DNA from 2 places in the Serratia sp. Nf2 genome. Region 1 is predicted to be linked to the other one. Evidence: predicted binding sites of a transcription regulator. Region 1 holds the regulator's gene; the other holds the start of a gene.
What was found. Region 1 encodes ArgR, which controls arginine synthesis, uptake and breakdown. Its sites were predicted from a motif close to ANTGAATAAAAATACANT; they were not measured.
Positions count from the first base shown of each region.

Region 1 (3,523 bases):
TCACGGTTTACGACGACTTCGCGCACCACCCGACGGCGATCCTCGCTACCCTGGCCGCGCTGCGCGGCAAGGTCGGCGGCACGGCGCGCATTCTGGCGGTGCTGGAACCGCGCTCCAACACCATGAAAATGGGCATCAGCAAAAACGATCTGGCGCCTTCGCTCGGCCGCGCCGACGAAGTGTTCCTGTTCCAGCCGCACCACATTCCGTGGCAGGTGGCGGAAGTGGCGGATGCCTGCGTGCAGCCGGCGCACTGGAGCGCGGATCTCGACACACTGGTGGACATGGTGGTGAAAACCGCACAGCCGGGCGATCACATTCTGGTGATGAGCAACGGCGGTTTCGGCGGTATTCACGATCGTCTGCTGGACGCGCTGGCGAAAAAGCAGGAACCGAAAGTCACCTACTGATCGCTCAACCACATCAAGGGCCGCGTTCGCGGCCTTTTTTACGCCCATAAAAAAGCCCTCGCGAGCGAGGGCAACGGGGTTCGTCGGATAGGACGACGAGAGGGTCTCTGGGAAATCGGCGTTTGCGTCAGAACTCGGCAGTGGCAGTGACGAGGGTAATCAGCTCTGCAAAGCCGTTCCCAGAGTTGTTATTTGTAAATCTCGGCGGTGGCGTGGTAGTTGCCTTCGTTACGCGCTTCGATCACGCGGTAGGCGGTCGCGCCTTTAGCGTCGGCTTTCTCCGACAACGCCTGGCGAATGTCGGTCGGCGCGCCGTCGATGCCGCTGACGGTAATGGTGCCGATAGATTGCAGGTTGGCGGTCTGATCGTTAGTCACCAGCTGGGCGGCAGGCGCGCCGAAGGCGATGACAGACAGCAGGCCGAATGCAGCAAGAGTAGTTTTCATGTTCATGGTAGCGATCCTTGGCCATAACAGCCTGGAAGGGCTTGGCAGCGATTTTTATTCTTGAAGGCCGTTACGACAGCGTTTGATTCCAGAGATGTATTGCCCGTTGCCGGGTAATGCCGGTACTTATTTGTAGATTTCAGCGGTTGCGTGGAAGTTGCCTTCATTGCGGGCTTCGATCACGCGGTAAGCGGTCGCCCCTTTGGCGTCAGCTTTGTCGGACAGCGCCTGACGAATGTCAGAAGGCGCAGCGGCGACGCCGCTCACGGTGATCACACCGGCCGGCTGCAGTTTTGCGGCCTGAGTTGCGTCAACAGATTGTGCTGCGAATGCGCCAAATGAAAGCATGGACAGAACGCTCAGGGTTGCAACGGTAGTTTTAATTTTCATCATCTCACCTCATCGTATTCTTTTATCAGTTCCAACGAACTGTGATTCAGTTCACGGAAATGAGTATACAGCTAGTAACGTGAAAAATTAATAGTTCGCTAACAGTTGCTAGTGAAACTTTAACCTCATGATCCTTATTTTTTATAACCACAAGGAATAAAAAACGCTCATAAAACGATCTTTTGATGTTAAATTTATGTAATTTCAATGAGGTAAGTGCTTTTGACCAAAAGTGCGGAAGATCACAGTGGGTACTGCTGGTTACATGGAGATGTCATGGAAATGTGTTGCTGAGGGATAAAAAAGCAGTGTTAAACGCGGTGGCGGGTAGGAAAGGTAAGGCGAAGGTTAAAGAAGCGCTAACAAAGTGCGGGCTACAGCCGTACTTTGTTAGCGCCAGGTTTCACAGCTCTTGCTCGAATACGCCCAGAATAGCTTCATGCAGTTTCTGAGCGGTAAAGCCGTTGGACGGGGTGACGAAAATCGTATCGTCGCCGGCAATCGTGCCGAGGATGCCCTGGGATTTACCCAATGAGTCGAGCAGGCGGGCGATCAGCTGTGCGGCGCCTGGGCTGGTGTGGATCACCACGACGGCGTCGTTATGGTCGACGTCCAGCACCAGATTCTTCAATGGGCTGGTAGTGGTCGGCACGCCGAGTTCGGCAGGAAGGCAATACACCATTTCCATTTTGGCATTGCGCGTACGTACCGCGCCGAACTTGGTCAGCATGCGCGATACTTTGGATTGGTTAATGTTTTCGAAGCCTTCTTCTTGCAGCGCCAAAACGATCTCGCCTTGAGAACTGAATTTTTCTTCTTTCAATAACGCTTTGAACGTCTTGATCAGATCTTCCTGTTTTGCGGGATTACGCATTTTGCACCGTGGAATGTTGATAGTGGAAGTCATGATTATGCATATAGATGAATTTTTATGCAACAAAGGCCGACCCAAAGAAAATAAACATGACCGGGCGGCGAGGAAAGGGCGCCATTTTAACAAAATGCGGCCGCGATGAATATGCCCTTTTGGCGACGGAAAATCGGCCTGCGGTGGTAAATAAAATGTTATTAAAATGATGTTGTTCTGATGTTGCGTAAGGGTGTAATGTAACGGCCGGTTAACTTGCTCGTGAATAACCTCGCACTATTTTTGATTAGTGTGCGCTATGCCCTTCATGCGTAAGCGATTTAATCTAAAATGGGCGCGACAGCGGCCGTTTTATTACACCTGCAGGCAAGAATTGGCTAATTTATTGTTTTTAAAGGTGTAATAACTTAAGGTCCGTAACCAACACATTCACGGCGCTTTATATATTTAAGATAATAAAGGAGTATAGGATGAAAGTTGCAGTTCTCGGTGCTGCTGGCGGTATCGGCCAGGCCCTCGCCCTTCTACTCAAAACCCAGCTTCCTTCAGGTTCTGAACTCTCTCTCTACGACATTGCCCCTGTTACCCCAGGCGTTGCCGTCGACTTAAGCCACATCCCAACCGCAGTTAAAATCAAAGGCTTCAGCGGCGAAGACGCGACCCCGGCTCTGCACGGTGCGGACGTGGTGCTGATTTCCGCCGGCGTGGCCCGTAAGCCAGGCATGGATCGCTCTGATCTGTTCAACGTTAACGCCGGCATCGTGCGTAACCTGATTGAGCAAGTGGCGAAAACCTGCCCGAAAGCCTGCATCGGCATCATCACCAACCCGGTTAACACCACGGTCGCCATCGCGGCGGAAGTGCTGAAAAAAGCCGGCGTTTACGACAAGAACAAACTGTTCGGCGTGACTTCGCTGGATATCATCCGTTCCAACACCTTCGTGGCCGAGCTGAAAGGCAAGCAGCCGGAAGAGCTGAACGTGCCGGTCATCGGCGGCCACTCTGGCGTGACCATCCTGCCTCTGCTGTCGCAGATCCCTGGTGTGAGCTTCACCGATCAGGAAGTGGCGGATCTGACCAAACGCATTCAGAACGCCGGCACCGAAGTGGTGGAAGCCAAAGCCGGCGGCGGGTCTGCAACGCTGTCCATGGGCCAGGCGGCCGCCCGTTTCGGTCTGTCTCTGGTGCGTGCGCTGCAGGGCGAGAAAGGCGTGGTGGAATGCGCGTACGTTGAAGGCGACGGTAAATACGCTCGCTTCTTCGCGCAGCCGCTGGTGCTTGGCAAGAACGGCGTTGAAGAACGCAAAGATATCGGCACCTTAAGCGCCTTCGAGCAGAAAGCGCTTAACGAGATGCTGGACGTGCTGCACAAAGATATCGAGCTGGGCGAGAAGTTCATCAATAACTGA
Region 1 is NZ_PYTW01000002.1:120,760-124,282, forward strand. It holds gene mpl (UDP-N-acetylmuramate:L-alanyl-gamma-D-glutamyl-meso-diaminopimelate ligase) at 1-410, shown strand, start outside; gene yhcN (peroxide/acid stress response protein YhcN) at 599-862, opposite strand; gene yhcN (peroxide/acid stress response protein YhcN) at 983-1,246, opposite strand; gene argR (transcriptional regulator ArgR) at 1,650-2,120, opposite strand; gene mdh (malate dehydrogenase) at 2,585-3,523, shown strand.

Region 2 (3,523 bases), on a different contig from region 1:
ATAACCCGAAGGTCGTCGGTTCAAATCCGGCCCCCGCAACCAACCGATGCCGCATTGGCGGTATTTGCGTTTGGCTTCGATAACAAAGTATTATACGGACGCGGGGTGGAGCAGCCTGGTAGCTCGTCGGGCTCATAACCCGAAGGTCGTCGGTTCAAATCCGGCCTCCGCAACCAACTCTTGATGAAAACAGACAAGCACCCTGACGGGTGTTTTTTTGTATCTGCAATCCGCAAAAATAGCCGGACTCGCGCCCGGCCCTGCTTCTATCGGCTCGCCAGCGCGCCGCCGTTGGCGAAATAAGCCTTGATGCCCGCCAGAATCGACTCCGCCACCTGCTGCTGGAAATGGCTGGTGCGCAGCTTGCGCTCCTCTTCGATATTGCTGATAAACGCCGTCTCCACCAGGATCGACGGGATATCCGGCGCCTTCAACACCGCAAAACCGGCCTGATCGACGCGATTCTTGTGCAACCGGTTGATTTTCCCCATCCGATTCAACACTTCCTTGCCGAACTTCAGGCTGTCGTTGATGGTCGCGGTCTGGATCAGATCGAACATGGTGTGGTCGAGATAACGGTCGCCGCTCTTGCTGACGCCGCCGATTTGGTCCGAGGCGTTCTGCGTCTGCGCCAGGAACTTGGCCGCCGAGCTGGTGGCGCCCTTGGTGGACAGCGCGAACACCGATGAACCGCGCGCTGCGCGGCTGGTAAAGGCGTCGGCGTGAATCGAAACGAACAAATCCGCGCGCTGCTTGCGCGCCTTGGCGACACGCACTTTGAGCGGGATAAACACGTCTTCGTTGCGCGTCATGAATACTTTCATGTTCGGCTCGCGCTTAATCATGGCGCTCAGCTTGCGGGCAATCTGCAATACGATGTCTTTCTCGCGCGTCTTGTACTTGCCGATAGCGCCGGGATCTTCACCACCGTGGCCAGGATCCAGCATGATGACGATCGGCCGATCGCGCCCCGCTTTGCCGGCCTGCGGCGCTTCCGGCGGCAGCGTGCGCTCCAGATCGCCCTTGTTGTAATCTTCCAGTAACGCCAGTAGTGGATCATACTCCTCGCCGCTGCCGCCGCCCTTGGTCGGGTAGAGATCCATCACCAGACGGTTGCGATACTCCGGCACCGGCGCCAACGTGAAAATATGTGGGCTGACGCTCTGCTTGAGCTCCAGCACCAGCCTCACGGTATTCTGATCGAACTGGCCGACGCGCGCCTGCTTGAGATACGGATCGTCGGCGCGCACCTGCCCGGCGATGCCTTTCAGCACGCTGTTGAGGTGGACGCCTTCGATATCCACCACCACGCGATCGGGATTAGTCAGGGCGAACTGTTTGTATTTCAGTTCGACGTTGGATTCCAGCGTGACGCGGGTATAGGTGGAGGACGGCCAGACGCGCACGGCGATCACGTGCGATGACGCAGCGAAGCCCGTGCGACTCACACTCAGCAACCAGCTGGCGGCAACCCCCTGTAATAAACGACGGCGGCCCAGATTGTGATTAGAGTTTGGCATGCGGCTCCGGCAGTAATAGCTGTTTACAACAGATGAAAAAAACACCAATGAAATGGGGATGCCGAAAACTTTAACCAATCATTCCAGCCCTGTCATCAGAAAATCTTTTTATGGTTTTTCAATTTATTAACGATTTAGCACCCTTAGCGCACTTCTCATGACGATTTCTTGCTTGCCATCGGCACAATAAAAGAATAAAAATACAAAAATACCGTATAAATATGCAAAAGAGGTTTGTCGTGAAGGAACGTAGTACAGAGCTGGTGCAAGGATTCCGTCACTCAGTCCCCTATATCAATGCCCACCGCGGCAAGACGTTTGTCATCATGCTCGGCGGGGAAGCCATCGAACACGAGAATTTCTCCAACATCGTCAACGATATCGGGCTGCTGCATAGTCTGGGCATTCGCCTGGTGGTGGTTTACGGCGCACGGCCGCAGATCGACGCCAATCTGGCGCAGCATAACTATGAGCCGATCTATCATAAGCACACCCGTGTGACCGACGCCCATACGCTCGAACTGGTCAAGCAGGCCGCCGGTTTGCTGCAGCTTGACATCACCGCCCGGCTGTCGATGAGTCTCAACAACACGCCGCTGCAGGGTGCGCACATTAACGTGGTCAGCGGCAACTTCATCATCGCGCAACCGCTGGGCATCGATGACGGCATCGACTATTGCCACAGCGGCCGCATTCGCCGCATCGATGAAGACGCGATCCATCGCCAGCTCGACAGCAACGCCATCGTGCTGATCGGCCCGGTCGCGGTTTCGGTCACCGGTGAGAGCTTCAACCTGACTTCGGAAGAAGTGGCTACCCAGTTGGCGATCAAGCTGAAAGCGGAAAAAATGATCGGTTTCTGCTCCTCGCAAGGCGTGACCGACTCGGAAGGCAACATCCTTTCCGAGCTGTTCCCCAACGACGCGCAAAAGCGCCTTGAAGAGCTCGAGGAAGGCGGCGACTACCATTCCGGCACCGTGCGCTTCCTGCGCGGCGCGGTGAAAGGCTGCCGCAGCGGCGTGCGCCGCAGCCACCTGATCAGCTACCAGGAGGACGGCGCGCTGGTGCAGGAGTTGTTCTCGCGCGACGGCATCGGCACCCAAATCGTGATGGAAAGCGCCGAGCAGGTGCGCCGGGCAACGATCAACGACATCGGCGGCATCCTGGAACTGATCCGGCCGCTCGAACAGCAGGGTATTCTGGTGCGCCGTTCGCGTGAACAGCTGGAGATGGAAATCGACAAGTTCACCATTATCGAACGCGACAACCTGACCATCGCCTGCGCGGCGCTGTACCCGTTCTTAGAGGAAAAAATCGGTGAGATGGCCTGTGTCGCAGTGCATCCCGATTACCGCAGCTCATCACGCGGCGAAATGCTGCTGCAACGGGTGGAAAATCAGGCGCGGCAGATGGGGCTGAAGAAGCTGTTCGTGCTGACCACCCGCAGCATCCACTGGTTCCAGGAGCGCGGATTCACCCCGGCGGAAGTCGACGTGCTGCCGATGCAAAAGCAGGCGCTGTACAACTACCAGCGCCGTTCCAAAATCCTGCTGGCCGATCTGTAATCCCCGCGGCGCGGCCGTTGCCGCGCCCCTTCAACGCTTATTCCGTCGCCTGCAGCCGTTCAGCCAATCCGCTGCGACGCTGGGTCGGCATGCGAATGGCCCGCAGCAACACCGCCTCCGTGGCATACAGCGAGAGCTGCTTACGCGCGCGAGTGATCGCGGTATAGACCAGCTCACGCGTCAGCACCGGCAGGAAGTGATTCGGCAACACCAGGACCGTATGGTCAAACTCCGATCCCTGAGATTTGTGCACCGTCATGGCATAGGCGGTTTCATGTGCCGGCAAACGGCTCGGCTGCACCGACTTGATGCTGCCGTCCGGCAGTTGGAAATGCACGCGCAGATCGCCGTGCTCATCCGGCAGCGTGATGCCGATATCCCCATTGAACAGCCCCAGCGCGCTGTCGTTGCGGCCGATCATCACCGGCCGCCCCCGGT
Region 2 is NZ_PYTW01000011.1:69,078-72,600, forward strand. It holds tRNA gene C9411_RS21625 (tRNA-Met) at 1-42, shown strand, start outside; tRNA gene C9411_RS21630 (tRNA-Met) at 100-176, shown strand; gene amiC (N-acetylmuramoyl-L-alanine amidase AmiC) at 267-1,520, opposite strand; gene argA (amino-acid N-acetyltransferase) at 1,742-3,085, shown strand; gene recD (exodeoxyribonuclease V subunit alpha) at 3,123-3,523, opposite strand, start outside.
Region 2: the regulator ArgR is predicted to act here: its motif matches at 1,710-1,727, upstream of argA (amino-acid N-acetyltransferase).